One region of the Bacillus sp. DJP31 genome, then DNA from elsewhere that is predicted to be linked to it. Evidence: a T-box and tRNA genes for the amino acid it is inferred to sense, from the RefSeq annotation. Region 1 holds a T-box; the other holds one or more tRNA genes.
The links. A T-box is a leader RNA that pairs with one kind of tRNA and senses whether it is charged. The one in region 1 lies ahead of alaS (alanine--tRNA ligase), so its partner is inferred to be a tRNA-Ala.
Positions count from the first base shown of each region.

Region 2: it encodes a tRNA-Ala, which carries the amino acid that the T-box ahead of alaS (alanine--tRNA ligase) is inferred to sense. The anticodon was not compared.

Region 1 is NZ_JBMERO010000002.1:125,836-141,018, reverse strand. It holds gene ACOI1C_RS03165 (replication-associated recombination protein A) at 1-220, shown strand, start outside; partial or broken gene ACOI1C_RS03160 (transposase) at 487-1,017, opposite strand; partial or broken gene ACOI1C_RS03155 (IS4 family transposase) at 1,017-1,397, opposite strand; partial or broken gene ACOI1C_RS03150 (AAA family ATPase) at 2,360-3,136, opposite strand; gene ACOI1C_RS03145 (hypothetical protein) at 3,125-3,313, shown strand; gene ACOI1C_RS03140 (YczE/YyaS/YitT family protein) at 3,303-3,983, shown strand; gene cymR (cysteine metabolism transcriptional regulator CymR) at 4,053-4,469, shown strand; gene ACOI1C_RS03130 (cysteine desulfurase family protein) at 4,509-5,657, shown strand; gene mnmA (tRNA 2-thiouridine(34) synthase MnmA) at 5,663-6,778, shown strand; gene ACOI1C_RS03120 (tetratricopeptide repeat protein) at 6,837-7,499, shown strand; gene ACOI1C_RS03115 (ATP-dependent RecD-like DNA helicase) at 7,512-9,884, shown strand; gene ACOI1C_RS03110 (PRC-barrel domain-containing protein) at 9,923-10,393, shown strand; gene ACOI1C_RS03105 (hypothetical protein) at 10,413-10,604, shown strand; gene ACOI1C_RS03100 (YrzQ family protein) at 10,628-10,759, shown strand; gene ACOI1C_RS03095 (AI-2E family transporter) at 11,040-12,101, shown strand; T-box leader at 12,147-12,362, shown strand; gene alaS (alanine--tRNA ligase) at 12,420-15,056, shown strand.
Region 2 is NZ_JBMERO010000018.1:1,331-16,513, reverse strand. It holds gene yugI (S1 domain-containing post-transcriptional regulator GSP13) at 1-25, shown strand, start outside; gene ACOI1C_RS15480 (DUF378 domain-containing protein) at 76-309, opposite strand; gene ACOI1C_RS15475 (iron-containing alcohol dehydrogenase) at 469-1,632, shown strand; gene ACOI1C_RS15470 (glucose-6-phosphate isomerase) at 1,785-3,134, shown strand; gene ACOI1C_RS15465 (YugN-like family protein) at 3,475-3,882, shown strand; gene ACOI1C_RS15460 (potassium channel family protein) at 3,879-4,871, opposite strand; gene ACOI1C_RS15455 (atypical membrane-integrating protein (Mistic protein)) at 4,868-5,137, opposite strand; gene ACOI1C_RS15450 (hypothetical protein) at 5,272-5,412, shown strand; gene ACOI1C_RS15445 (H-type small acid-soluble spore protein) at 5,502-5,681, shown strand; gene ACOI1C_RS15440 (EAL and HDOD domain-containing protein) at 5,844-7,091, shown strand; gene ACOI1C_RS15435 (aldehyde dehydrogenase family protein) at 7,215-8,654, shown strand; gene ACOI1C_RS15430 (hypothetical protein) at 8,832-9,413, shown strand; gene ACOI1C_RS15425 (HD-GYP domain-containing protein) at 9,509-10,120, opposite strand; gene ACOI1C_RS15420 (PadR family transcriptional regulator) at 10,447-10,989, shown strand; gene ACOI1C_RS15415 (alpha/beta fold hydrolase) at 10,982-11,800, shown strand; tRNA gene ACOI1C_RS15410 (tRNA-Ala) at 12,276-12,348, opposite strand; gene ACOI1C_RS15405 (DUF4359 domain-containing protein) at 12,473-12,775, shown strand; gene ACOI1C_RS15400 (hypothetical protein) at 12,897-13,211, shown strand; partial or broken gene ACOI1C_RS15395 (AMP-binding protein) at 13,233-14,900, opposite strand; gene ACOI1C_RS15390 (DMT family transporter) at 15,011-15,183, shown strand, end outside.

The DNA of each region.
Region 1 (15,183 bases):
GCACCTGAGAGATGCCCATTACAGAGGTGCAGAAAAATTGGGTCACGGTGTCGAATATCTGTATCCTCACGATTATCCAAATAGTTGGGTTAACCAGGAATATCTACCAGTGGAAATAAAAGATAGGGTATACTACGAGCCAAAAGAAGCGGGTACTGAAAAGCGTTTGAGTCAAATTTATCAAAAATTGAATTCTTTAAAAAAACCTCACCGATTTTGAAAACTGTTTTATTAGGTTTCGTTGATGTTATGGATAGTAATATTTATTCATAGTTGTAATGCTGTGAAAATAAGGATATATTTCTAACCCATTAATGAAAAATAAAAAAGTAATTACAAAAAAAAGTTCCAATAAAAAACAAAAAAGAGAATCCTTGTCTTCAGCTTGTTGAGAAAGGGGTCCTTTTTCTCAGCAAGCTTTTTCTAATTTGATGATCTACTCCCAAATAAATTAGATTTTATTGCTTTAAGAAGATTGCCGCACACTTATCCCAGCCTAGATAAGTGTGTGGCAATCTTTTTCATGTTCTGACAAGTAGCGGTTAGGAGGACCTGCTCACTAGCGTTATTCAATCCCCTTAACCTGCAGTAGCGAAGCCCATGCAGCTCTTTTGAGTCTGCTAAGCTTCGCTCCACTTTTTCTTTTCTTAGTTTGTAAAGCATCTTCCCTGATTTTGAGAGGCGGTTTTCTCTTACCTTTTCTTTGTGTTCCTCCCAGACATGCCTTGTTGTTACTACCTTTACTTTATTTTTGGACCTAGTACATTCCGAAAGGAATGGACAACTCTCACATATCTTTGAATCGGACTTATACTCTTTATATCCGTCTCGGCAAGTAGTTCTGTATGGTAACTCTTGATTGTTTGGGCAAATATATAAATCGCGATCTTTATCGTATGTAAATTTCGATTTTGGAAATAAGCCCTTTGTGGGCTGGAATCTTCTATGAGCTATGACACCAAAAATATTCCGATCAGATAGACCTTTACAAATCGGATTTGTTAGATATCCAGAATCAAATACTCTACTTTTTTACTACGGTTCCGATCATAGGTAGAGTCATCGATGATGAACACCTTTGGTCGATCATGAGTAGTCAACATACTAACTCTTTGAATGGTAGTTGAACTGATAGACAAGAGGAAACGTCTCCAAGCAAAAGTAGATTGATTTAAGAAACGGTAGACAGCATCTTTACCAGGAAAACAATCGCTTCTTTTCGATGTAACAAGAGTAAACCAATTTTTGTGATAGAAAATCAAACTAAAAACAAGGGTGAATAAATAGGTAGATGAAAAACCAAAATTCTTATGAATCCCTGCATTGCGAAGATGTTTTGTTATTTTAAGTTCTCGAAATACAGTTGAAATTTCTTCTGGTAGTTGATTCTTTTCCACTTAATCCTTTATCATAGAGAAAGCACCTCTTCTTTGTGGTATTGGTATTTCAGCAAATTCCATTATACCAAAGAATGAGGTGTTTTTTCATGTCTTAACTAGTTGTCAAGCTATGTAGTTTAGACGGTATAAAGCTTTAGCGGTACTTCTTCGAAGTGAATAATTAAGGTGCGAAAGTTGAGTTCTTTACATTTACTACATTGAAATATATGTGCATAATTAAGCACAACTTGCCCATCTCGAACTATTTTACCAGAGGATCCTCTTCCAGACATAGTGTGTCTCCCGCCCCAAGGACAAGGTATGTATAGAGCTTCGACAATATTATCTTTATCTTTATCTTTAATTTTATCTTTATCTTTATCACTACTAGTCAGTGCTTTCGACTTCATGTTCATGATTATGGGATGCAAATGAATTGCTTGGTAAAATCATCAACATAATTAAAAGAGCCATAAAAGTGGTAATTAATTTTTAGATACATCTTATGATTTATCTATTCCAGATGATAAGAAGGTCATATTGCATGGGATAGAAATGGAACCTGATAATGTTCCTGCAAACCGATTTAGTCAAGTAGGGCCAAGTGAATACGAATTAATAAGGGAACCGACTTCAGGGAGAAATAGGATTGGGCGTAGGGATCGTAGAGAACAAGAAAGAGCTTTAAGAAAGAGTTTAAAGAAAAAACAAAAGTAATATTTTAACACTATAGCAGACACGATGAACCTGTTTTCCTAACTTGTTTATCGTGTTTTTTATTTTACTTGTAACAATACTCGGAAAATTTGGTACAACAACATTAACAACATCCTTCTACTACAAAAGTAATAATTGATGTAGTAAATTCCTTCTATTATATAAATGAACGGATTTTTTATCATTTTAAAGTGATAAAAATTAAGATAATCCTATTCTTTAGGGAAATAGATATTTTTTATCAAATTTAACTTTAAGATATCAGCATTCACATCACTACCTCGAATGGATTTTTGAAAAGCTGATAAAACGTCATAATGGCCGTCACCGTCTTTATCATATTGGAATCTCTTCGATTGCAAGCACTCTTCAATAATGGGTAAATTAATATGTACCTGATTTTCTCCAATTACTTCTGTTGATAGGACAGCTAATTCAAGTGCATTTAAAGCAGCCCTTGTATCACCATTTGAGGAAAAAGCTAAATGTTGTAAGGCTTCATCTGTGAGAGTTACTTGATGAGCACCTAATCCTTTCTCCCGATTTGACAATGCCCGAAGGATTAGTTGAGAAATATGTTCAGGAGTAAGTGGCTTTAGTTCGAATAATTGGCTTCTACTTCTAATCGCAGGGTTTATGCTATGAAATGGATTGCTTGTCGTTGCACCAATTAAAGTAATGAGTCCTCGCTCTAAGTGTGGTAATAAGAAGTCTTGTTTTGCTTTATCTAAACGATGAACTTCGTCTAATATTAAAATCAACTTACCAGACATTTTTGCTTCTTCAACAGCAATTTCCATATCTTTTTTATTATTGACAACAGCATTTAGCATTCTAAAGGGAGTTTTTGTGCTACCTGCAATGGCTCTTGCTATTGACGTTTTACCAACACCTGGTGGTCCATAAAGAATCATGGAGGTGATATGCTCTGCTTTAACCATCCTCTGAATGATTTTTCCTTCTCCTACTAAATGTTCTTGACCTATAACCTCTTCAATGGTCGTTGGGCGCATCCTAAATGCAAGTGGTTGCAAATTCATGAAATCTCTCCTAGTCGTAATATTCATCATCATACCATTGTTTTTCAAGCTGTAAAAATGTTAACAACTAAAGAATTATGCTATAATTCTTTATGTTATATGACCAATCCATTTATTGAAACAAATAGAGAAAACATCCAAGACGAGATGAGAGAAGGTTCAGAGGATGAAATATGAGTTGAGAAACCGTGTCCCCTTTTTAGTCACCAAATGGTCCATTTTCTTAGTGGGTTTAGTCGTAATGGCGTTTGGTATTGTGTTAATGATCAAAGCAGATATTGGCAGTGCCCCGTGGGATGTTCTTCATATTGGTCTCTATAAACAGTTAGGTCTCTCAATTGGTACCTGGTCCATTATCGCTGGCTTCTTTGTCCTTTTTGCAACAAGTATTCTGGCTAAAGAATGGCCTCAGCTCGGTGCTTTTTTCAATATGGTATTAGTGGGAGTCTTTATTGATTTATTTATGATGCTATCCTTCATCCAAACTCCTCAAAGCAACTTTGAGAAAATTGTCATGCTTATCGTCGGAATTATAATTATTGGCTATGGGATTGGGTTATATATCTCAGCAAAATGTGGAGCAGGACCTCGGGACACATTGATGCTCGTGCTAACAAAAAAAACAGGTTGGAAAGTGCAACATATTCGTGGTGCGATGGAGGTTGTCGTATTATCGATTGGATTTTTATTAGATGGACCTGTGTTTATAGGAACCTTTATTTTCTGTTTCTCAATTGGCCCTATCGTTGGGTTTACTTTGCCGCAATGCGAAAAATTAGCTAACAAATTAATGACACCTAAACATATTGAAACTTCCATAACACCTGAAATTCAAATGGGAGAATAATGATTTGCTCAGTCACCAATTTTGAATATCTTGTAGTCTTTTAGTTACATGAAGGGAGGAGTGTATGAATTGAAAATTTCTACTAAGGGAAGATACGGTTTAACCATAATGATTGAGTTGGCTAAACAAAATGGGGAGGGGCCTATTTCCCTAAAATCAATTGCCCAGACTCATGATTTATCGGAGCATTATTTAGAGCAGCTAATTTCACCTTTACGAAATGCGGGACTTGTCAAAAGTATAAGGGGGGCATATGGGGGATATTTACTCGCAAAAGAACCTTCTGCTATCACTTCTGGTGATGTCATCCGAGTATTAGAGGGGCCAATTAGCGTGGTCGAAGTGATGGATGATGAAGAACCTGCAAAGCGGGCGTTATGGATTCGAATTCGAGATGCTGTAAAAGAAGTGTTGGATAACACGACATTAGAGGACCTAGCTAACTACACGGATGATGATCAAGATGGTTACATGTTTTATATTTAAGTAACAATGAATCGTAATAAAAATGGAAGGAGTGAAACAATGAAACAGTCCATATACGTAGATCATGCTGCAACCTCACCTGTTCATCCGGCCGTTGCGGAGCAAATGATTGTCACCATGACATCGATCTTTGGAAATCCATCTAGTATTCACTCCTTCGGGCGGAAAAGTAGACAAGTAATTGACGCAGCAAGAGCAACCATTGCTGGCTCGATAGGAGCAAAGGAAAGCGAAATCATCTTTACTAGCGGGGGAACTGAGGCAGATAATCTAGCCATTTTAGGTATTGCAATGACCAATAAAGACAAGGGAAAACATATTATTACAACAGAAATTGAGCATCATGCTGTATTGCACACATGCCGTTACCTTGAAAGGATTGGATTTGAGGTAACCTATTTGCCTGTTAATGAAAATGGTGTCATCAATACACAAGATTTTCAAAATGCTCTTAAAGAGGATACAATCTTGGCTACGATTATGCTTGGCAATAATGAAGTTGGATCCGTACAACCCCTTATAGAGATTGCTGAAATGATAGAAAACCATCAAGCTTACCTTCACACGGATGCAGTCCAGGCTTTTGGGGCTATTCCTATAGACGTTAATGTAGTAAAGGTGGATTCGCTATCCATCTCTGGTCATAAAATTAATGGACCAAAGGGTATTGGTTTCTTATATGTAAGAGAAGGCACAAGGATCTCCTCTGTTACATTTGGTGGAGAGCAAGAACGAAAAAGGCGTGCAGGAACAGAGAATGTTCCTGCGATTGTTGGTCTAATGCATGCCAGTCAAATCTCACAATTGGAGATGGAATCGCGAAGCAACCAGTATGATCAGTACAAACAAATCTTCTTTAAAACATTTTCCGAAAATGACATTGAGTATTCCGTAAATGGAAATCCAAATAGGTGTCTTCCGCACATCCTTAATATTCATTTCCCAGGAATTAACGTAGAATCCTTTCTTGCCAATCTAGATATAGCAGGAATTGCTGCTTCGAGCGGGTCAGCATGTACAGCAGGATCGATTGAACCTTCTCACGTACTTTGTGCGATGTATGGTAGCCAATCAGACAGAAGTAAATCATCCATTCGATATAGCTTTGGGTTAGGGAATACACACGAACAAATACAAACAGTGGCAATGGAGACAGTGAAAATTGTCCAACGAATAACAAGGAGGTGACTAGCGTGACAGCTAAGACACCAAGTGAAACAAGAGTAATCGTCGGTATGTCAGGTGGAGTCGATTCGAGTGTTGCAGCTCTTCTTTTAAAAGAGCAAGGATATGATGTAATCGGTATTTTCATGAAAAACTGGGATGACACGGATGACTTCGGCGTGTGTACGGCTACAGAAGATTACGATGATGTTATCCGGGTATGTAATCAAATTGGTATTCCTTACTATGCAGTGAACTTTGAAAAACAATACTGGGAAAAGGTATTTACTTACTTTTTAGATGAATACAAAGGTGGTCGCACACCAAATCCAGATGTTATGTGTAACAAGGAAATTAAATTTAAGGCATTTCTAGAGCATGCACTAGATTTAGGTGCTGATTATTTGGCGACGGGTCATTATGCCAAGGTGTGTTTTCAAGATGGAGAGTATAAGATGCTCCGTGCACTCGATCAAAATAAAGACCAAACCTATTTTTTAAATCAATTGGGACAAGATCAATTATCTAAGGTTATGTTTCCGTTAGGTGATTTACCAAAGCCAGAGGTCCGAGAAATTGCCAAAAGGGCGGGATTAGCCACAGCTCATAAAAAGGATAGTACAGGTATTTGTTTTATCGGTGAACGAAACTTCAAGGAGTTCTTAGGTCAATATTTACCTGCACAACCTGGTGTCATGCAATCTTTATCAGGTGAAGTGAAAGGGAAACATGATGGCTTAATGTATTACACAATTGGACAGCGTCAAGGCCTTGGAATTGGCGGTAGTGGTGATCCATGGTTTGTTGTTGGTAAAGATTTAGACAAAAATATTCTTTATGTGGAGCAAGGCTTTCACAATGAATTATTATATTCCGATGAAATTACGGCAACAAATATTAGCTGGGTTTCGAATACCCACTCTATGGCAGATTTAAAATGCACAGCAAAATTCAGATATCGCCAAGAAGATCATGGGGTTACTGTGAAATATGTAAATGAAAATACAGTTCGAATCGTTTTTGATCAACCTGTTCGAGCAGTGACACCTGGACAAGCAGTTGTCTTTTATCAAGGGGATGAATGCTTAGGTGGCGGCACCATTGATGATGTATTTAGGAATTCTGAACTAATTTGGTATGTGTAATGAAACCTCAGCCGTATTGGCTTGAGGTCTTCTTACTTAAGAAGAAAGGGTGAATATGATGACAGATCAAAATAAACTAGGCATTCAACTTATGCAAGAAGGAAAACTAGAAGAGGCAGCGAAAGTGTTTACAGAGGCTTTAGAGGAAAACCCTAAGGATCCAATCGTGAATGTTAATTTTGGTAACTTATTGGCGGCTATTGGTGAAACGGAGAAAGCGTTAGCGTTTTATAAAAGAGCAATGGAACTTGACGAAGACCTGGCAACTGCCTACTACAGTGCGGCCAATATTTATTTTGAGCTTCAGGATTTCCCAGCAGCAGCCGACCATTTTTCTAAGGCGGTAGAAAAAGGCTTAGACAATGCAGATGTCTTTTTTATGCTAGGAGTTACATATTTAGAGCAAGACTTATTTAAGCATGCTTTGCCTTATCTACAGAGGTCTGTGGAGCTTAATGGTGAGGACGACGAGGCTAAGTTTCAGTATGGATTATGCTTAGCACAGCTGGAATTAGTTGATGAAGCCATTCAACAATTTGAAGAATTAACAGAGAGAAATGTTGATAATGCAGACGTTTACTTTAATTTAGGTGTTGCCTATGTCTACAAGGATGATGCAAAAAGCGCCTTAGACATGTTTACTAAAACACTTGAGCTCAGTCCCAACCATGATATGGCGATCCACGGAAAACAACTATTGGAGCAAGAGTTAGATAATTAGAATAAAAAGGTGATGAGGGGAGGGAAGAACTTGACAACTGAGCCTGAAAAATATTTAAAAGGCTATCCAATTGTGACTATTTTTCATAACGTAACTAATTTATATACTGTGATCAGGATAAAGATTGAAGAAACAAATGAAAATTATGAAGATAAAGAGGCTATTGTAACAGGCTACTTCCCTGCCCTTCAAGAGCATGAAACGTATACGTTTTTTGGAATGTTTAAGGACCATCCTAAGTTTGGTGTTCAGTATCATGTGAATCACTTTAGGAAGGAAATGCCTAAAACAGAGCAGGGTGTTATTCAATATTTATCGAGCGATTTATTTAAAGGAATCGGAAAAAAGACAGCTGAGAAAATTGTTGAAGCACTTGGAGAAGGTGCCATAACCAAAATCATGAATAATCCTGATGTACTAAAGAATATTCCTCAGCTATCTGTTGAGAAAGCACGAGAACTTTCACAAACGCTACTGCAGCATCAAGGATTAGAACAAGTAATGATCCACCTAAATCAATACGGATTTGGTCCCCAACTTTCAATGAAGATCTACCAAAAATACCGTGATCAAACATTAGAAATCCTTAAAAAAAACCCGTACCAACTTATCGCAGAGGTTGAAGGGATCGGTTTTTCAAAAGCAGATGATTTAGGAAAAGTAATTGGAATCACGGGAAGTCACCCTGACCGAATAAAAGCAGGTTGTTTATACATAATAGAACAGTTTTGTATGCAAGAAGGTCATGTGTATGTCAAAGACGAGCAGCTAGTTGATCAAGTGAAGCAACTGTTGGAAACTCATCAATCTACCATTATTGACATAATGGAAATTACAGATGGATTAAAAGAATTAGTTGAGGAAAGTAAATTAGTTATGGAGAACGATGGGTACTACCTACCATCCCTCTACTTTGCTGAAAAGGGTTTTGTTAGGAGTATAAAAAAGATTATAGATCAGGATGAATACACGGATCAGTTTCCGGAATCAGAATTTCTACTTGCACTCGGAGCTCTCGAAGAACGGTTAAAAGTGCAATATGCACCTTCTCAACAGGATGCAATACAAAAAGCACTTTCTTCACCTATGTTGCTGCTAACAGGTGGACCTGGTACGGGTAAAACGACTGTCATCAAAGGGATTGTTGAACTATATGCTGAACTTCACGGTTGCTCACTAGAACCGGGTGATTATAAAAAAGAAGAACCATTTCCATTTTTATTAGTTGCTCCAACTGGAAGAGCAGCAAAGAGAATGCATGAATCAACAGGACTACCTGCTGTTACGATCCACCGGTTACTCGGTTGGAATGGATCCGATGGATTTGAACACGATGAAGATAATCCAGTTGAAGGAAAGCTGCTCATTGTGGACGAGGTTTCTATGGTTGATATTTGGTTAGCCAATCAACTGTTTAAATCTTTACCATCGGGTATTCAAGTTATTTTTGTTGGAGACGAGGATCAGCTCCCTTCTGTTGGACCAGGGCAAGTGCTGAAGGATCTACTGGATTCCGATACTATTCCAACTGTTCGTTTAATTGATATTTTTAGGCAATCTGAGGACTCGACTATAATTGAACTGGCACATGAAATAAAAAAAGGTACCTTACCCAAAGACCTAATTTCTCCCAAAGCAGACCGCTCTTTTCTAAAGTGTAACCAATTCCAAGTAATTGATGTAGTGAAAAAGGTTTGTGCGAACGCTATGAAAAAGGGCTTCGTAGCCAAAGATATTCAAGTGCTAGCACCAATGTACCGTGGTCCTGCTGGAATTGATAATCTTAACTTAGAACTCCAATCCTTGTTTAATCCAAAGTCTGATCAGAAAAGAGAGATGGCATTTGGTGACAAGGTCTACAGAGTTGGAGATAAAGTGCTGCAGTTAGTCAATCAGCCAGAGAAAAATGTGTTTAATGGTGATATGGGTGAGATTGTTTCCATATTTTTCGCTAAGGAAAATACCGAAAAGGAAGACCAGCTCGTTCTACGTTTTGAGAATACAGAAGTTACCTATAAAAAACAAGATTTAACACAAATTACCCATGCATACTGTTGTTCAGTCCATAAGTCACAAGGTAGTGAATTTCCAATTGTCATTTTCCCAGTGGTTAAAAGCTATTATCGTATGCTACGACGAAATTTGATTTATACGGCAATCACAAGGAGTAAGGATTTTCTCATTTTGTGCGGAGAAGAAGATACTTTGTTACAAGGAATTCAGAGGACTGAAGATAACAAACGCCAAACGACTTTAACAGAGCGTATGACAGGGTCACAGGGGAACTCCTCTGATCAACATCAAGAAGCGTCAGTCGGAGAAATGTCTGTAAATGCTGAACGAATGGCAATGGAAAACGTTTCTCCGTATGACTTTATGGATTAAAACAAAACATATAAATGTTCGAAAAAGGTGGGGTGCTTTTGCGGACGTTTACTCTATTAAAGGGATTACCAGTGTATAACTCGAAAACAGGAAAAGCTTTAGGGGTTATTGATGACTTACAACTCTCAAGTGATGGAATGATACAAGCAATTGTTGTAGATGTAAAAGGCCTTTTCGGACGAGATCGCCACATACCCGTTCAAAATGTGCTTTCCTTTGGTCAAGATGGGGTTATGATTAATGATTTTCAAGTTCAACATACAGGATTTGATAAATCTAGTCATTACCTATGTCATCAGCATGGTTTGTTAGGACAGCTCATCTATACAGCCGAAGGTGAGAAATTAGGAATAGTAGAAGACGTATATTTTGACGAAAATTTGGGCACGATTTTAGGGTATGAAGTATCAGTTGGTTTCTTTGCTGATCTATCAGAAGGAAAGCGAGTGATCAAGTCAAACACTCCCCTTCAATATGGCGAAGATATTATTCTAATCGATCTTGATTAGTGACTTAGGAGGCCCTTAAATCGTGCAATGCCCAAATTGTAAGAGTAAAGATATTGGCAAAATCGGAGTAAATCAATACTACTGCTGGAATTGCTTTATAGAACTTTCCATCTCAAATGGGATGATGAATGTTCATCAAGTTGAAGAAGATGGTACGTTAAGTTCGTTAGATGATTTATTCGGTGAAGAAGAACGAATTATTGGAATGTAACTACAACTTAGGAGTGATTTAGCATGAATAAAGCAATGACATCACTTATCGCTTTAGGTGTGGGTGCATATGCCTATCGCATGGCACAGCAAAATGACATGATGTCGAGTAGAACCATGAAAAAGCTCCGAAAAAGAGTTTCGAAAATGATGTAATCGTCCAAGAATCCTCCTTTGGGGGATTCTTTTTTTAGGGTCAAATAAGTAATTTTCCACTTTTACATTGCTCAATTTTAGTGGTTTTGGCAAAACCAAGATTTATGATCGAAAATCAAGATTTATGATCGAAAACCAAAATAAATGTGCGAAAATGTTCGGCACAAGTAAATCACTTCGTACGAATGAAACATACTGAAATCCTCCTCCCTTTAAGTAAAACAAAAAAATGAATAATTCCTTCTAATACGTACCAAATTAAGCAAGGGAGGCTAAATTTGTGAAGAAAATCAATTCTAATTGGCTATTTCGATTACTAGCTATATTAATTGCTCTATTGTGCATATACGTATTTAGCAAGTTAGAACCACTTTGGAGTCCGATATTACACGTGATCATAGCTATTCTAATACCTTTCTTAATTGCAACCTTTATCACTTATTTACTGCATCCTCTCGTTGAAAAAATCCATTCGAAAAGAATTCCAAGGCTAGTGGCTATTTTAATCATATATTCCTTGTTTTTTGGTGGACTAGCCTTCGCTATTTATAAAGGGATTCCTCAAATCTTAATTCAAATTAAGGAGTTCGGTAATACTGTACCTTTTTTATTTGAAAAATACCGAGGCTGGTCACATATGATTCATGAGCAATCACAACAATTACCAGATGGATTGCACGAAAGAATTGAACAGTCACTAATCTCAGTAGAAGAGGGAATAGCCGCTTCTCTTGCTAGTGTAATCAATACGCTAAAAGGAATTATTAATTATATTTTAATAATAGCTCTGATTCCGTTTATTGTGTTTTATATGCTTAAAGACTATGAATTGATAAAAAAGACCGCATGGTATTTGACACCGAGACGGTTTAGACGATCAGGAATTCGATTCTTAAAGGATATCGACCAATCACTTGGGGGTTATATAAGAGGACAACTCTTAGTCTGTTCAATTATTGGATTGCTTGCAAGCATCGGCTTTTGGTTTATGAAGATGAACTATCCTCTACTTCTCGGCACAATCATTGGTATAACTAATGTTATCCCGTATTTTGGACCTGTCATAGGGGCAGTGCCTGCTGTATTAATCGCCATAACCATGCCAGGGAAAATGGTTTTATGGGTGGTTGTCTTGATTTTCACCTTGCAGTTTATTGAAGGAAACTTGCTTTCTCCCCTTATTGTGGGTAGGAGTTTACATATGCATCCAGTCTTTATTATGTTTGCATTACTTGCTGGTGGTGAATTAAGTGGAATCGTTGGATTAATTTTTGCTGTTCCAACCTTAGCCATTGTAAAAGTTACCTTACTACATGCTAAGGCACATTTCTCAAAGCATTGACAAAAGGAAATTCCTTGTCTATAATTGTTGCATGATAAAATAATTGGAAAATCCATGAAGGAATGAGTAAATTGCAGCCCACCTATAAGAGAGGAATTCCCTTAGCTGAAAGGAATTCTAGGGTGAAGAGTAATTGAACGCTAATCCAGAGTGCAGGTTAAAGCCTGCCGTATCTTCTACGTTACAGGAGTCTGAGGTGATGATTCACGTTTATCGTGGTCATAATTAGGGTGGTACCGCGAGTTTACTCTCGTCCCTGTATTTATACAGTGACGGGAGTTTTTTGTTTTTTAAGAGAATGGTAGGAGGAAGAAAATGATGAAAAGCCTGACGTCAGCTCAAGTAAGACAATTATTTTTAGACTTTTTTAAAGAAAAGGGTCATGCAGTAGAACCTAGTAGACCTTTAGTGCCACATGAAGATCCATCCTTACTTTGGATAAATAGTGGAGTGGCTACCTTGAAGAAATACTTTGATGGCCGGGTAATCCCTGAAAATCCACGAATTTGTAATGCGCAGAAATCGATTAGAACTAATGATATTGAAAACGTAGGTAAAACAGCACGTCACCATACATTTTTTGAAATGCTTGGTAACTTCTCCATAGGTGATTATTTTAAAAAGGAAGCTATACATTGGGCTTGGGAGTTCCTCACTAGCGAAGATTGGATTGGATTTGATCCAGAAAAGCTATCTGTTACGATTCATCCTGAAGATGAAGAGGCGTATAAAATTTGGGTAGAAGATATCGGTGTTCCTAAAGAACGTATTATACGTTTAGAGGGGAACTATTGGGATATTGGAGAGGGGCCGAGTGGTCCAAACACTGAGATTTTCTATGATCGCGGTGAATCATACGGGAAAGACCCCTCTGATACTGAATTGTATCCGGGTGGAGAAAATGAGCGCTATCTAGAGGTATGGAATCTCGTGTTTTCGGAATTTAATCATAATCCTGATGGAACTTATACACCACTGCCAAAGAAGAATATTGATACAGGAATGGGACTCGAGCGAATGTGTTCCGTGATTCAGAATGTTCCAACTAATTTTGATACCGATTTATTTATACCCATCATTGAAGCGACAGAAAGAATTTCGGGTCAAGAGTATGGAGAATCATCGGAAAAGGATATCGCTTTTAAGGTCATTGCTGATCATGTTCGGACGGTTACGTTTGCTGTTGGTGATGGCGCACTCCCTTCAAATGAAGGAAGAGGATATGTATTACGTCGGTTACTAAGAAGAGCTGTCCGTTATGCTAAACAGCTAAATATTCATCGTCCATTTATGGTTGAACTCGTTCCAGTTGTTGCGGACATTATGGTCGATTTCTACCCACAAGTAAAAGAAAAAACAGACTTTATTCAGAAGGTCATGAAGAATGAAGAAGAACGCTTTCATGAAACATTAAATGATGGTCTAGCTATACTTTCTTCAGTAATAAAGTCTCAAAAGGAACAAAATTCATCAACCATTCCTGGAATAGATGTATTCCGCCTTTATGACACATTCGGGTTCCCAGTTGAACTAACAGAGGAATATGCTGAGGATGAAGGTATGAAAGTGGATCATGATGGATTTGAAGCGGAAATGAAAAACCAGCGTGATCGTGCAAGAGCAGCAAGACAGGATACAGGCTCTATGCAAGTACAAGGTGGTGTGCTAGGAGATATTAAGGTAGAGAGTGAATTTATCGGATATAATCGGCCTGAAAACAAGACAGAAATTCTTGTTTTAGTAAAAGGGAATGAATTTGTGAGCGAGCTAACTGCTGGTGAAGAAGGGCAGATTGTAGTAAGCTCCACACCTTTTTACGCAGAGAGCGGCGGACAAATTGCAGACTCTGGCTATCTACTAGGCAACGGAGTTAAGGTACTAGTTAAGGATGTCCAAAAGGCTCCTAATGGCCAGCATTTGCATCATGTGTATGTTGAAGAGGGAATACTCCAAAAAGGGATGGAAGTAAATGCTCTTATTGATCATGATTTAAGAACACAAATTATCAAGAATCATACAGCGACACATCTTTTACACCAGGCTCTAAAAGACGTACTAGGAAGTCATGTGAACCAAGCAGGCTCTTTAGTTACACAAGATCGATTGCGTTTCGACTTTTCTCACTTCGGACAGGTGAAAGAAGAAGAGTTAGAGAAAATCGAGGCTATAGTGAACGGGAAGATTTGGGAGAGTATTCAAGTTGATAGTATGAGTCGGTCCATTGATGAAGCTAAGAAAATGGGGGCAATGGCTCTTTTCGGAGAAAAATATGGAGACATCGTCCGTGTTGTTAAGGTAGGAGATTTCAGCTTAGAACTATGTGGAGGCTGCCACGTTCCAAATACGGCAGTAATTGGATTATTCAAGATCTTATCAGAATCAGGAATTGGAGCAGGAACGAGACGAATTGAAGCTGTAACGGGTCAAGGGGCATACACAGTGATGTATGATCAAATCAATCTTTTGCAAGCTGCTTCAGTAAAACTTAAAGCCAATCCAAAAGACATCTTAAACCGAATAGAATCCATTCAACTTGAGCTAAGACAACTTCAACGTGAAAATGAGTCGTTATCAGCTAAACTAGGCAATATTGAGGCATCTAGTTTAATGAACCAGGTAAAAGAGATTAACGGGATAAAGGTGTTAGCAAGTAAAGTAAATGCAACAGATATGAATAATTTACGATCAATGGTTGATGAGCTGAAGGCTAAAATCGGTTCTGGTGTCATTATCCTTGGCTCCATTTCGGGTGAAGATAAGGTGAATATATTAGCTGGAGTCACTGAGGATTTACTTTCAAAAGGATACCATGCTGGCAAACTGATTAAAGAAGTGGCTACTCGTTGTGGTGGTTCAGGTGGAGGGCGTCCTGATATGGCACAGGCTGGTGGGAAAAATCCGAACCAGTTAGAAGAAGCTCTATCCTATGTTGATGAATGGGTACGTTCAATTTAGGATATACTACTCTTTTAGCCATGAGGAATGCTTATCATTCCTCATGGTGTTTCTTACTGTAAGACATAGTTATACATATTTTTTATGGATTACTTTATTATCACTATGCTTTAGTGTACAATGTAGG
Region 2 (15,183 bases), on a different contig from region 1:
TCGTGAAAATCTTTTAAAGAAATAATGGGAAAATAAAAAAGGTAGGAATTCCTACCTTTTTTATTTTTATACAAATTAGCGAGAAGCTCTTGGTTCTGGACTTGTTTCTACTTCTTTCCAAGGCTTAAACAGTAAGCCAAGGTTGATGATACCCGCAATTCCAACTAAACCATAAATGATTCGAGCAAGTGCTGAATCTTGTCCGCCAAAGATGGCTGCGACTAGATCGAACTGGAAAAATCCAATTAATCCCCAGTTGATCGCCCCAATTATCGTAAGAGCTAATGCAAGTCGTTGAATTGTACTCACAAGGTTTCCCTCCTTAATAGTGAAAGCTATTACTACGTTTTTAGGATGAGTACTTTCCTACAAAATTATGCATACTTCTTAAGGAGTCACATTTCTTTACAATGTTTTCTTCAGTACTACATAATAAGGGTAATCAACTTTATAGGAGGAATTTAATTCGTGGAACAGTTTATCTTTAATAATCCAACAAAGCTCATTTTTGGGAAAGAAACGTTAGAGCATGTAAAAGAAGAAGTTAAAGTGTACGGAAAAAAAGTATTGCTTGTCTATGGTGGAGGAAGTATTAAACGTAATGGACTATATGATCAAGTTCTTGGACTTTTAGAAGAAATTGGAGCAGAGGTTCATGAATTAGCTGGTGTGGAACCAAATCCTCGATTAACGACTGCTAAAAGAGGTATTGAGATTTGTAAAAAAGAGGGCATTGAATTCGTTTTAGCTGTTGGCGGTGGAAGTGTAATTGACTGCACAAAGCTCATTGCAGCGGGTGCAAAATATGACGGGGATGCATGGGACCTTGTAACACATAAAGCTGAGGTTTTAGGGGCATTACCATTTGGTACAGTTCTAACTCTTGCTGCAACCGGTTCAGAGATGAACGCTGGGTCTGTTATTACTAATTGGGAAACAAATGAGAAATATGGATGGGGTAGCCCAGCAACATTCCCTAAGTTTTCAATACTTGATCCCGTACATACGTACTCAGTACCAAAAGATCAAACAATCTATGGTATCGTTGACATGATGTCACATGTATTTGAGCATTATTTCCATACAGCAACAAACACACCTCTTCAAGATCGTATGTGTGAATCTATTTTGCTTACAGTTATGGAAGTTGGACCTCAATTAGTAAACGACTTAGAAAACTATGAGCTTCGCGAAACGATTCTTTATTGTGGCACGATGGCTTTGAATGGTATGGTTTCCATGGGATATCGAGGAGATTGGGCATCCCATAATATGGAGCATGCTGTTTCGGCTGTATATGACATCCCGCACGCTGGTGGTCTAGCTATTCTGTTCCCGAATTGGATGAAACACACCTTAGATACGAATGTTTATCGTTTTGTACAGCTTGCTGTTCGAGTATTTAATGTTAATCCTGAAGGTAAAACAGATAGAGAAGTTGCACTAGAAGGCATTGAGAAAGTTCGCGCATTCTGGACTAGTATCGGAGCTCCAACTAGACTGGCTGATTATGAAATTGGTGACGACCAGCTCGAATTAATGGCCGATAAGGCGATGACACGCGGTGAATTCGGAAACTTCAAGCCATTACAAAAAGAAGACGTATTAGCTATACTACGTGCATCTTTATAAAAAAATCAAAGCGGCTCTCAAAAAAGGGCCGCTAATTTTCTGTAAAAAAAGTGATGTACACGCTTTCATGTGACTTTGGCTTCTTGATTTGAATAAGTATATTCGGGTAAAGTGAAAGAGGCAGGATTTTTATTATTAGGAGGCTTTTGTTGATGACCCATATTAAATTTGATTATTCGAAGGCATTATCCTTTTTCGGGGAGCATGAACTTACATATTTAAGAGATGCTGTAAAGGTTGCGCATCATTCTCTACATGAACAGACAGGAGCAGGGAGTGAGTTTTTAGGGTGGATTAATCTCCCAACAGAATATGATAAAGAAGAATTTTCAAGAATTGTCAAAAGTGCTGAAAAAATCAAGGCTGATTCAGACGTCTTATTAGTAGTAGGAATCGGGGGATCATATCTTGGTGCACGTGCTGCCATTGAGCTATTAAATCACTCATTCTACAATGCTTTAACTAAGGAGCAAAGGAAGACCCCACAGGTTATCTTTGTTGGGAATAACATCAGTTCTACCTATATGAAAGATGTAATGGATGTGCTTGAAGGGAAGGATTTCTCTATTAATGTCATATCTAAATCAGGTACAACCACAGAGCCGGCCATTGCTTTCCGACTTTTCCGTAAGCTATTAGAAGAAAAGTACGGAAAAGAAGAGTCAAGAAAGCGTATATATGCGACAACAGACAAAGAACGCGGAGCCTTAAAAACGTTAGCAAGTGAAGAAGGCTACGAAACATTTGTCATAGCAGATGATATTGGCGGACGATATTCTGTGTTAACAGCAGTGGGGTTACTTCCAATTGCAGTTAGTGGGGCAAACATCGAGGCAATCATGAAGGGTGCAGCTGCTTCAAGTGAGGATTTCAGCCATTCTGAACTTGAAGATAATGCGGCTTATCAATATGCTGCTGTAAGAAATGTTCTTTACAATAAGGGTAAGACGATTGAAATGCTCGTCAACTATGAGCCAGGCTTGCAATATTTTTCTGAATGGTGGAAGCAGCTTTTTGGAGAAAGTGAAGGAAAGGATCAAAAGGGTATCTTCCCATCATCAGCAAACTTCTCGACAGACCTGCATTCATTAGGTCAATACGTTCAAGAAGGTCGTCGTGATTTGTTTGAAACCATTTTATATGTGGAAAAATCCCGTCATGAGTTAACGATTGAATCAGAAGAACAAGATTTAGACGGATTGAATTATATAGCGGGTGAATCAATTGATTACGTCAATAAAAAAGCTTATCAAGGGACGATGCTCGCACACACAGATGGTGGAGTTCCAAACTTAATCATAGAACTTCCAGAACTCGATGCCTACACGTTTGGCTATCTTGTCTATTTCTTTGAAAAAGCTTGTGCAATGAGTGGGTACTTGCTTGGCGTAAATCCTTTTGACCAACCAGGGGTAGAAGCATATAAGGTCAATATGTTTGCATTACTTGGAAAGGCTGGCTTTGAAGAGAAGAAAGCTGAGCTTGAGAAGAGATTAAAATAATAAGACGGAGTGAGGTGCATAAACTCACTCCGTCTTTTTGTGTGGGGTAAAATGGGGTAATATGTCTTATCGCCGATAAATGTCAATTAACGCTGATATAATCTAAAAATCGCTGATAAAAATAAAAAATCGACGATATATTTGAATAATCGCTGAAATAAATGGAAAATAGCTAATATACGGCAGTTCACTAGGTTTTCTTCTCACTTCTTTTCGAAATATGACGATATACAACAAAGAATTCACATTTCTCTCCATAGCCAATCAAAACTAACAACCAAATCAATATTTTCCCCTGAACTGGATAACCTAAGGATATACCGATTAAGGAGTTGGTCATATGATTGAAGTCCCTTCAGAACTTGAAGGTCGTTCTTTTAATTTATATAAGCTTGAACAGACTTTAAAGCCTTTGGGCTATGTGATCGGTGGGAATTGGGATTACGATCATGGATATTTTGATTATAAGATTGATGATGAAGTAGGATATCAATTCCTACGTGTTCCATTTAAGGCGATTGATGGCCAATTAGATTCGCAGAATACAACGGTAGAAGTAAAGCGACCTTTTCTTCTTTCCCACAAATATCAAATAGGGCTTGATGATAATGCGCTGGTGTGGAATAAATCCGCTTCGTTCAACCAGTTTTCAGAGCCTCAGGACCCTGACGCCCAGTTTCCAGAGAAGTATGTTGACCTTGGTAAATCACTTGTAAAGGAACTTGAAGACTCACTTTTAGATGATTAATGTCTAATGACGAGCAATTCATCAAATTCAGTAATTTGAAAGGTTGGGGGTGGGTTGATATAAGACTCTTCCCCTCTTTTAATTCCAATCACCAATATATTTTCGCTTATGAGTTTATTTAAGCATTCCTGATAGGTAAGACCTTCATTTTTTGCGGTCGCCAAAAGGTACTCTAGATTATTACCGGCTAGGTTATCAAGCATATCAAGCAGTGTTTCAGACATTCCATTTGAGACAATACTATTCGTCATGACAGAGCTTGTTAGTTTATTTGTTTGGATAATCTCATTAGCACCAGCTCGACTGGCATTTGAAATTTGTTTTTTTGTTAACATTTCAACAATGGTGTAGAGGTCTGGATTTAACCCTTTTGCAGTGACCAAAGTTAAGATCGTAGACATATCTGAATGGATTTCGTTCTTGCTCTGATCCGCCGATATAATAATGATTTCTGCATGCATAATGTTTGCCCGTTCAAGCGTATCATCGTGAGTGGGATTGCCCTTTATAAATGTAACATTTGAATACGTTACAGGATTTTGTTTCAAGGTTTCATCAACTAATACAATAGGTAGTCTTTTCTTTGCTTGGAGCTGATTGATTGTTTCACGAATCCGTTCATTCCAGCCGACTAGAATAATGTGCTTTTTTCCATTGTAAGTGGACATTCCATCTAAAAATGAATTTTGCCGCGTTACAGTTGCGGCAGCAATGGAGGCAAAATAGAAGGTCATAAAGCCAGTTCCACCAAGGATTAACAGAATACCAACTGAACGGCCTAGACTTGTGGTTGGAGAAAAATCCCCGTAACCTACTGTAGAGACCGTTATGATTGCCCACCAAATTCCTTCGTACAAGGTAGTGAAATTTTGTGGTTCGACAAAATGAATAAGGGCTCCAAATACAGTAATCGTTGCAAGTGTAAGTAATACAAGCCGTAAAACGATTGGAAGTCTTAAATAAGAAACTACGACCGGGTACAGCTTCATTTTGAATCATCCTTCTTAGAAGAACCTTCTTTTATAGGTAAGAGTGTCAGAATCTCTTTCAGTATTTTATTAATACGGTCATTAATTTCACTTGCTCCATATACTTTTTTTGCTTTTTCGATAATTTGAATGGTATCCTCTTCAAATACGATCAATGGCAAGTCCTTGTCTGCATCATTGTATAGCTGAATGAATACATCAAGGCCTTCATTTAGCTTATCAATGGCGTCACTTAATGTTTGTTTCTCCTGCTCGTTCACTTTCATACGCTCACCTCGATTCTAGTGTTGCCATTTCTTTCTTTCCTCATAACCTTTATCCTTTTGACGATGATTGAGCATGAAGAAGTAAATTGTGAATCATACTATACTTGTTAATTGCTAAAAAGGAGGTACATACCATGAAGAAACTTTTACTTTTACTGTTAGCGCTTGGTGTAATCATGACAGGCTGCACAAACGCTTCTGATTCAGATAGTCCTGATGCAAATGAGACAGGCGGAAATAGCGGCGACAGTGATGGATCGTCATCAACATCATAAGAAAAGCGGAAGCGCCATGATCAGCCCCGAAAACCCTAGTTTGGAAACTACCTACGTACTATTTTAAAAATGAAACTGGAGTGATTACAATGGAAATGAATCGAATTAAACAAGTTGTCTCTTCACCAAAAGAAATCATCGTCAAATACAACGGAGTACCCGTTTGGATTCAAGGCTATGATGAGAATGCAAATACTGCGAGAGTGTATGCACGTTCGAATCCTGATGATGAGATGGATGTTGCAGCCGGTGAATTAACCGAAGAATAACGTAAGGCCTCGCAGTTAGCGGGGCCATTTATTTTAGAAAATTGGAGAATGCATGAGAATACTCTAGGTAATTAATTCCAACCCTACTATTTTACATAACTTTCTCAGAATATATATTATGGGGGTACTAGATTTTTTTTCTTAGAAGGGTGGGGACTGTTAATGGAAGTGTTTGTGGCAAGACAGCCTATTTTCAATGAAAAGGAAGAAGTCATTGCATATGAATTGCTGTATAGAAACAGCGCTTTTAATGGGTATTCCCACACTGACGGTGATAAAGCAACGACAGATGTTATTGTAAATAGCTTCTTGAATATTGGCCTTGGTGAGCTATCGAAGGGAAAACCTTGTTTTATTAACTTCACGGAAAACCTCCTCAAGCTAAAGGTTCCTACCTATTTCATGCCACTTTCTATAGTGGTAGAGATCTTAGAGAATGTAAAAGCAACTAAAGAGGTAATTGCTATATGTAAGGAATTGAAGTCGTTTGGCTATACAATTGCTTTAGATGATTTTTTTCTATTACATGGAGATGAAAATGTACTCGAACTTTTACACTATGTTGACTATGTGAAAATTGATTTTAGATCAACTACAAGAGAAGCCAGGAACCAGCTAATGGAATACTTACAAACCTATCGTTTAAAGTTTTTAGCTGAAAAAGTAGAAACACGAGAAGAATATGAGCAAGCAGTGTTAGACGGCTATACCTATTTCCAAGGATACTTCTTTAGTAAGCCTGTCATTTTACAAGGTCATGATATTCCCCCTTACTATTATTCATACTTGCTCGTGCTGAAGGAACTAGATATGCCGATTCCAGATATTGATCATATAACAATGGTTATTGAAAAGGATCTATCTATTTCGTATAAACTTCTAAAATTAATTAATTCTCCTACTATACGCCCTAAATATGAGGTTAGTTCTATTAAACAGGCAATTGTGCTTTTAGGTCTGATTGAAATCAATAAGTGGATTTATGTACTGTCGATTAAAGGAATTAACACGGATAAAAATGATGTTGCTTCAAGGGAAGTAATCCATTTAAGTTTAACGAGAGCAAAGCTAGGTGAACTCATCGGAAAAACGAAGGATCCATTAACTAGCTCGAAATATTTCTTATTAGGAATGTTCTCATTAATTGATACGATTCTAAAAGTTCCAATTGAAAAGATCATGGATGAATTGCCATTAGCTGTTGAAATAAAAGAGGCTCTGCTAGGGCAAGAAAACGATTTGAAGAAGCTATTAGATTTGATGAAATCAGTTGAAAGAATGCAACTTACTAGTAAGACTGTAACTGCTTTATCACCGACTATGAACGAGATAAAAATGTTTGAATTATACGCTGAAGCAAATGTCTGGGCAGACAAGCTTATGGGTGATGCTTTGGATATGGAAAAATAAAATACCTACTATAAATAGGTGTTTTTTGTTTGGAAAAAAACCGTTTCAGTTGTTGATCAAGAACTCTAATCATATAAATGAATAAAATCCTATGCACTAAAATAAAAACCTGAGGTGTAGCGAATGGCGGCAAATCAGATTCAGAAAGAAAAAATTTTTATTAATGGTAGATGGATGGAAACGAAGGAGTATTCCATTCTTTATGCACCATATAGTGGTGAAGCTTTGGCTGAAATACCCGTGTCTTCCTTAGCAGATGTAAACCTTGCTGCCCTTGCAGCAGAAAATGCAAAGCTAACATTGAGGAAAATGCCTGCCCACGAACGTGCATCCATTTTAGAGAAAATGGCCCAACTATTTCAAGACCGATTCCAAGAGGCAGCTGAAATTATTGCGAAAGAAGCAGGAAAGCCCATTACTACAGCAAAAGGTGAAGTATCTAGAACCATTCAAACATATAAATTCGCCGCAGAGGAAGCAAAACGAATACATGGTGAAACCATTCCAATGCACGCTGCGCCTGGAGGGGAAAACCGGATCGCCTACACAGTCCGTGAGCCGATTGGGGTGGTAGCAGCGATTACCCCTTTTAACTTTCCAATGAATTTAGTCGCACATAAAGTAGGGCCAGCAATTGCAGCAGGAAATCCAGTTGTATTAAAGCCTGCCTCACAAACTCCGCTTTCTGCTTTCTTTTTAGCCAAAATAGCAGAAGAAGCAGGTCTTCCAAAAGGTGCTTTGAATGTCATTACAGGAAAAGGGAGTATCATCGGTGACGCTTTAGTTCAACACGACCTTGTCAAGATGGTAACCTTTACAGGTAGTCCTACTGTTGGAATTGCTTTACGAAATAAAGCTGGTTTAAAAAGAGTTATACTAGAACTTGGTTCCAATTCAGCACTTATAGTAGATCAAGGTGTGCCAATAGATAAGATGATTTCTCGATGTGTAACAGGAGCTTTCGCTTATCAAGGACAAGTTTGTATTTCGATACAGCGAGTGTATGTACATGAAAATGTATATGAAGAATTTGTAGAAAAGTTTGTGGCTGCAGCAAGAAAACTAAAACTAGGAGATCCACTTGATGAAGCGACGGATTTATCAGCTTTAATTTCACACAATGATGTAGAACGAGCAAAGAAATGGATTCAAGAAGCGGTCGTAAACGGAGCTACAATAGCGATAGGTGGGGAGTCTACAGGGAATATCCTACATCCTACTGTCTTGTTAAATGTTCAAAAAGACTCAAATGTATCCTGCCAAGAAGTGTTTGCTCCAATTGTTTTAATCAATAGTGTTTCTTCTATTCAAGAAGCAATGGATTACGTAAATAACTCACAATTTGGTCTACAAGCTGGAATCTATACAGAGAACATTCATGTTGCACTTGACGCAGCTGAACAGCTTTATGTGGGTGCTGTTCTAATCAATGACATTCCAACTTTTAGGGTTGATCATATGCCGTATGGTGGGGTGAAAAATAGTGGAACGGGTAGAGAGGGAATTAGATATGCAATTGAGGAAATGACTGAATTGAAGCTAATTATTATAAATAGAGGCTAGTTTTATTTATCAGAAATTTAAGGACATATATTGATAGGAACAAGTTTCGTAATGAAGCTTGTTCTTTTTTTTATATATATAAATTTCGCTCAGGTTACTATTTTTTCCTCAACCTGTAACATTATGAAAAGGAATACGTCACATAGTTGAAATCAAAAAAACATGAGGTGAATAAATATGAAATGGTTCAAGTATATCCCCGTTTTATTGTTAGTAATGGCTCTAGCAGCTTGTGGAACAAACGCTAATGAAGATTCAACAATTGAAAATTCTACTGCTGTGAATGGGGTAGAGGATAGCTCGTCAAACGCAGAAACTGATACTTCACAAGAAGAAGTTATTACCGAAGAAGCCGCATACGCAGGTCAAATTGATAGTAACTCAATTGAAGTAAATACGGAGTCTCAAACTTTAGCCTTACAGATTGGAGAAGTAAAAGATGTAGATTGGAACAGCATTGAGAAGGATGCACCAGTTGTCATTGAGTATTACAAGAATGAAAATGGTCAGCATATATTAACAAATATTGATGTCGCAACAGTGAGTAAAATGAAAGCAATTATAGAAGAAGGCGCCTATGTTGGCCAGATTGATATGAATTCAATCGAAGTGAATACTGAATTTAAAACCTTGGCTTTAAATGTTGGAGGCGTAGAAGGTGTGGACTGGAGTAGCATTGAAAAAAATGCTCAAGTCATTATAGACTACTACGAGAATGAAAAAGGTCAGTATATTTTACAAAGCATTAAAGTGAAGTAATAATCTCAGATGATACGGCTGCTTTTTTAGAGCATAGAACAGATGGTGCAACCTAAAAAACACAAATTCTAGCTTAGGATTTGTGTTTTTTCTTATTAGTATAATAAAGGGTCTGCCTCAACTATCTCTAGGTTTAAATACATACTCGACGATAAGTCGATTTCATATGGTATCACTTCTTGTTCTTCTTCGTTTCTTGTAATCCTGATCTCAGGTCGTCCAACAGCATTGAAATTATACTTGGATACAATTCCGGTTCGACCGTCATTCAATTTGACAGTTAGTCCCTCAGGATAAATAGCGATACAACCTTTAAACAAATGGATCTGATCACTTTCAAATTGGGTTCCACTACCAGTATAAAGTAATTCAAGTCCTTTATGCGGTAAGAGAGCCGGACGATAAGACCTCGGAGTTGTGACGGCATCAAAAACATCTGCAACACTTACTATTTTTGCGTATTTATGAATTTCATTGTCTTGTAAACCTCGAGGGTATCCAGTGCCGTCGACTCTTTCGTGGTGTTGAAATGCACAGTGAGCAACTGTCAAAGGAATTTCAGGAACTTTTCTCAAAGTATCAAATCCTGACATACAGTGTGATTGTATTAACTCGATTTCTTCAGCCGTCAAAGGCTCAACTTTATTTAAAACTTCAAGAGGAATATACATCTTTCCTAGATCGTGCAATATGGCACCTAAACCGATTTCTTCAATATTTTTTAAAGGTAGACCATTTTATAAAGGGGTTTACCCAATTTCATTCCTGGCTTACACCTATCTAAAGCTATGAGACGCATTTGTGACCCTCCTGTAAAGACGGTTATTATTTAGTAAGGATATATACAATGATCATTTTCTTTTTTCGACAAAATTCTCTTTAATCCTGCATGGAAAAAGGGGAGACTTTTGAAGATTTTTCTAAAAAGGAATGAGTAGATAAAACCAAAACTCGAGAAATATATATAACTCTTTTTATATACCTAATAGGTATGTTATTATTTATTCATGAATATATGTAAGGAAGTGATGCATTGGAGTTTGTAATCTTGGGGCTTCTGATGATTCGTAATTTAACACAATATGATATTAGAAATGCCTTGCAACAGAAAGTATCTCCTTTTTTTAGTGCCAGCCTTGGAAGTATTCAAGCAGCCCTAAAAAAATTGGAAGGCAACAGTCATGTAGAACTCAACGAAGTGGTCGAAAATGGTCGAAGAAAAAAAATCTACACAATAAACAAATTAGGAAAACAGTATTTTTTGGATTGGATGCTGTCTTCAATTGCACCAAATCGTTTAGAGCAGGATGCGACAACACGACTGTTCTTCTTAGGACATATGACTATAGCCGACCGTCATGCAATTGTCGAAGAAATCATTACCGGGCTCGAAACCACCGTTCTTGAATTCCAATCCGCCTCCCTTGATGCCAACCTGAAAGAAGTACCAGAACATTTAAAGCATGTAGTGAAATACCAGATAAAAACCTTAGAATTGGGACTCTTTTATCACCAAAGTATGTTGGGATGGTTTCAGAATCTTTTACTTGAATTGGAGGAAAGACCATATGAGTAAGATTAGTAACAAAACGACAAAATCAGGAAGTAATTACTTTATCATCGAGAATAAGGGAAAAGAAACAATTTTGATGTTACATCCTGCCTTTACTGACCATAAAATATTCGAGTTTCAAACAGAATACTTTAAAGAAAAATATCAGTTGATACTATTGGATTTGCCTGGTCATGGTGAAAGACAAGTCAAGGGATCTAAGTCTACAATTGGTGATATGCCTGAGGTTTTAAACCAAATATTGTTCGAAAACAACATCGCTTCCTGCCATCTTATTGGAGTCTCATTGGGATCTCTAGTTGCACAAGCATTTGCTGCCCGATATCCTAATCAGGTAATGTCAGTCATTATTGTGGGAGGATATTCGATCCATAAAGCGAATGAGGATATTCTGAAGTCTCAAAAAAGGGAAGGTTTAAAATGGATACTTTATATTCTATTTTCAATGAAGAGTTTTAGAAGATATGTCACTTCAGTTTCAAGTCACACGGATCTTTGTCGTGAATTGTTCGCTAGCGGGACCAAGCATTTTAAAAGAAGGTCTTTTGCCGCAATGGCTGGTATTAATACCTTTTTTATAAATAAGGATACTCCTATATCATACCCTCTTTTAATTATCGTTGGTGAACATGATCAAAAGCTTATTCAAGAGTCCGCTACCAAACTGCATGCATTAGAAAAGCATTCTCAATATGTGCTTTTGCAGGGTGCTGGTCATTGTGCAAATGTAGATGTTCCCGATAAATTCAACGGAATAGCAGAAAAATTTTTATCCGAAATCCGCTTATTATCTAGTGCCAATCATAATGGCTAAATGGGAAATCATACCTGATTAACTTGCTCAATAATCCATCGCTGATATTTTTACAAGTTAAATAAGGTAAATCCTGTCCACTACGAGACTTCTAGTCAGGCTACTAGGTTGATAAAGAGGGTATTCACATTTGAATATGACTACCCACTTTAGCTTATTCACTAAAATGCTTTTCAATAGGCAGCTATCTTTCTTGAAATTTATTCTTATAGAGGATGTTCAAAAAGTCCGGCAAAAATAGCTTCGAATTTCTTCGTCAGCTCGTCTTTCCGCTCCTCACGTATACAAAACATACGCGCAGGTAGCTCAAGACTTCGCTTCCTTGAACTTCTTTGCTCTTTTTGTCCTCCTTTTTGAACAGGCTCTTATACTCAAAATAACATAAAAAAACACTTCCTATTTAGAATAATGGAAGTGTTGAGGTATTCCGCTCAAAAGTTGAGTTGGTTGCTAAGAAAACATAGTAAATTATAGATGGAGACTAGGGGGATCGAACCCCTGACCTTTTGACTGCCAGCCAAACGCTCTCCCAGCTGAGCTAAGCCCCCGAATGGTAATGAAAAAATTATAGCATGCTAGAGGATATTGTACAATCTGATTTTTTTAAAAATGTTTAAAGCTTTAATTCTTTGGAAAAAATGACACCAACTATACAAGTAGGGGGTTCTATTTTTGAAAAAAAGATATGTCTTTGGGGTAATTACTTCTATTTTAGTAGTAATTATGGTGTTTTTTAACCCAGGTCAAGATAAATATGTTTCGTGGGTCGCTGAACGTATTAAAGAGGATAAAGGGATTTTAGTAAGTATCGGCGTAGATTATCTTGCAAAACCAATCATCGCTTCTTCCACAACAAAGAACGATTACTTCTTTTTTTCTGTCTATCATACAAATTTGTTATCGGACAAAGATATTATTACACTAGGGGTCATGAACCAGTTTATCCCAATTAAAAGCATAGCCTTTAAAAAATAACGAAGTCCATCGGGCTTCGTTTTTTATATACAACCAAACCACATCCTACTATAAAAAATGGAATATGTCACAACCGGACATGCATAAAATGAATAGAAGTATGTGGATGGGGGAAATTCAGTTGAAAAAAATAATCGTGCCATTACTAATTTTGGGAATTGTTGCTATTATAGAATCTCCTTTGGCATTAGAACACGAAAGAGCCGATTTTTACAGTAGTATTCCTGCAGCGACTGAGCCAGAGGCTGAGGCAGAATTGGAAGCTGTCGGTATAGTAAGCTTAGAAACGGAGCTCGTCAAAAAAGAGATTATTGATGGCTACATTCTAGAAACCTATCAGGAATTTGAAGTCATTCGGGATGAAGAAGGTGAAATCATAGAAAGTGCAGCAACCTCGAACTTTAATTACTTACGCTACCACATTCAGAAACCATAAAAAAGCATAGAGGCTGTACCTCTATGCTTTTTGTGTAAATCTATTTAAAACGAGCTTCTGACTACCACTAGATTTTCTCTTTGTTCCAACGACCCATTCTCGAAGCTTATACTTTTGAATATTACCAGAAGCCGTCATAGGGTAGTCATCAACAAACCTGATATATTCAGGAACTTTATAGAATGATAATCTGCCTTTAAAATATTTTCGCATATCACTTTCTTCTATATAATATTCAACTTTTAATTTAATACAGGCGCCAACGCGCTCCCCATACTTCTCGTCTAATACACCAATCACTTGCACATCAACGATTGCTGAATGCTGGTAAAGAAAGAAAATCCTCACTCTCTCTAGGGTAGATATTCTCTCCTCCGCGAATAATCATATCCTTTAACCTGCCAGTAATAGCTAGGTTTCCTTCAGCATCCATTGTTGCTAAGTCTGCAGTATGTAACCATCCATCTTGATCCACGGTATCCATTGTGGCCTCAGGCATATTATAATACCCTTACATTACAAGATACCCTCTGGTGCACAATTCACCCTGAGTGTCTCTAGGCACCTCTTTTCCTGTTAAAGGATCGATTACTTTTACCTCAACAAAAGGATGTGCCTTACCGACAGATTGAACACGTCTTTCAATCGAATCATCTGTCACCGTTTGAGTTATTACGGGAGAGGCTTCAGTTTGTCCATAGGCTATTGTGATATCTGACATCGACATCTCGCTCATAACTCGTTTCATGACTTCAATGGGACAATTGGAACCAGCCATAATACCAGTCCGCAAAGAAGAAACATCATAGTCCTTAAAACGAGAATGGTTTAACTCAGCAATAAACATTGTTGGGACACCGTGTAATCCTGTGCAGCGTTCCTTTTCGGTTGTTCGCAATACGATTTCAGGTTCAAACTCAACAATTGGTAACATGGTTGCACCAACTGAAACACATGCAAGAACCCCAAGGACACAACCGAAACAATGGAAGAAAGGGACCGGAATACATAAACGATCCTCATTCGTTAGCTTCATTGCGCTGGTAACAAGGTAACCGTTATTTGCTATATCGTGGTGGGCTAGCATGACACCTTTCGGGAATCCAGTCGTTCCAGAAGTATATTGCATGTTAATAACAGTAGTAGGTCGAATTTCTTGTTCTCTAGCATATAGCTCTTCATCGGAAACACCATGATGTAGCTCGTGCATATCAGTCCAGCTCATCATACCTAAAGGGGTAAATTCTTTGCCGATAAAAATAAGATTTTTCAGTAGAGGAACTCCATTAGGAGAATCATCAATAATTGAAGATAAAACTTCCGGAAAAGAAGTACCTTTGAAGCCAACTATAAAAAACAAGGTGGTACTATCAGACTGCCTTAATAAATACTCTAATTCACTAGATTGATAACTAGTGTTGACCGTTACTAGAACAGCACCTATTCGAGCGGATGCAAACTGAAGAATAACCCATTTCCGGAACATTCTTTTACCCAAATCGCAATGTGCTCACCCTTTTTTATACCCAAGCCCATAAGTGCTTTGGCAACCCGAGATGTCTCAGTCCAGAATTGCTGGTATGTATACCGAACTTCTTCTTTGGAATATACCAAGGACTCATGATCGCCAAATCTCTGAACAGAATTATAGAGAAGTTCCCCAATGTTTTCATTTTTTAGCTGAATTATTTTCTTCCCCCTTATTGTTAGAAAAGATTAGAATGAAAGTAGCTCAATGTGGTATATATAATTATAAACAATATTTTAGAAATTTCAAAATATTTATATGGGAGAGAAAAATGAAATCACATCTAGCAAAAGCCTATCTTGCATTAGTCATCGGAGTAATTACCGTTTCTGCATCAGCCATATTGGTCAAGCTTGCAGATGCTCCATCATCTGTTACTGCATTTTACCGAATATTCTTCTCAGTTTTAATCATGGCACCTATATTCTTTGCGAAATACGTAAA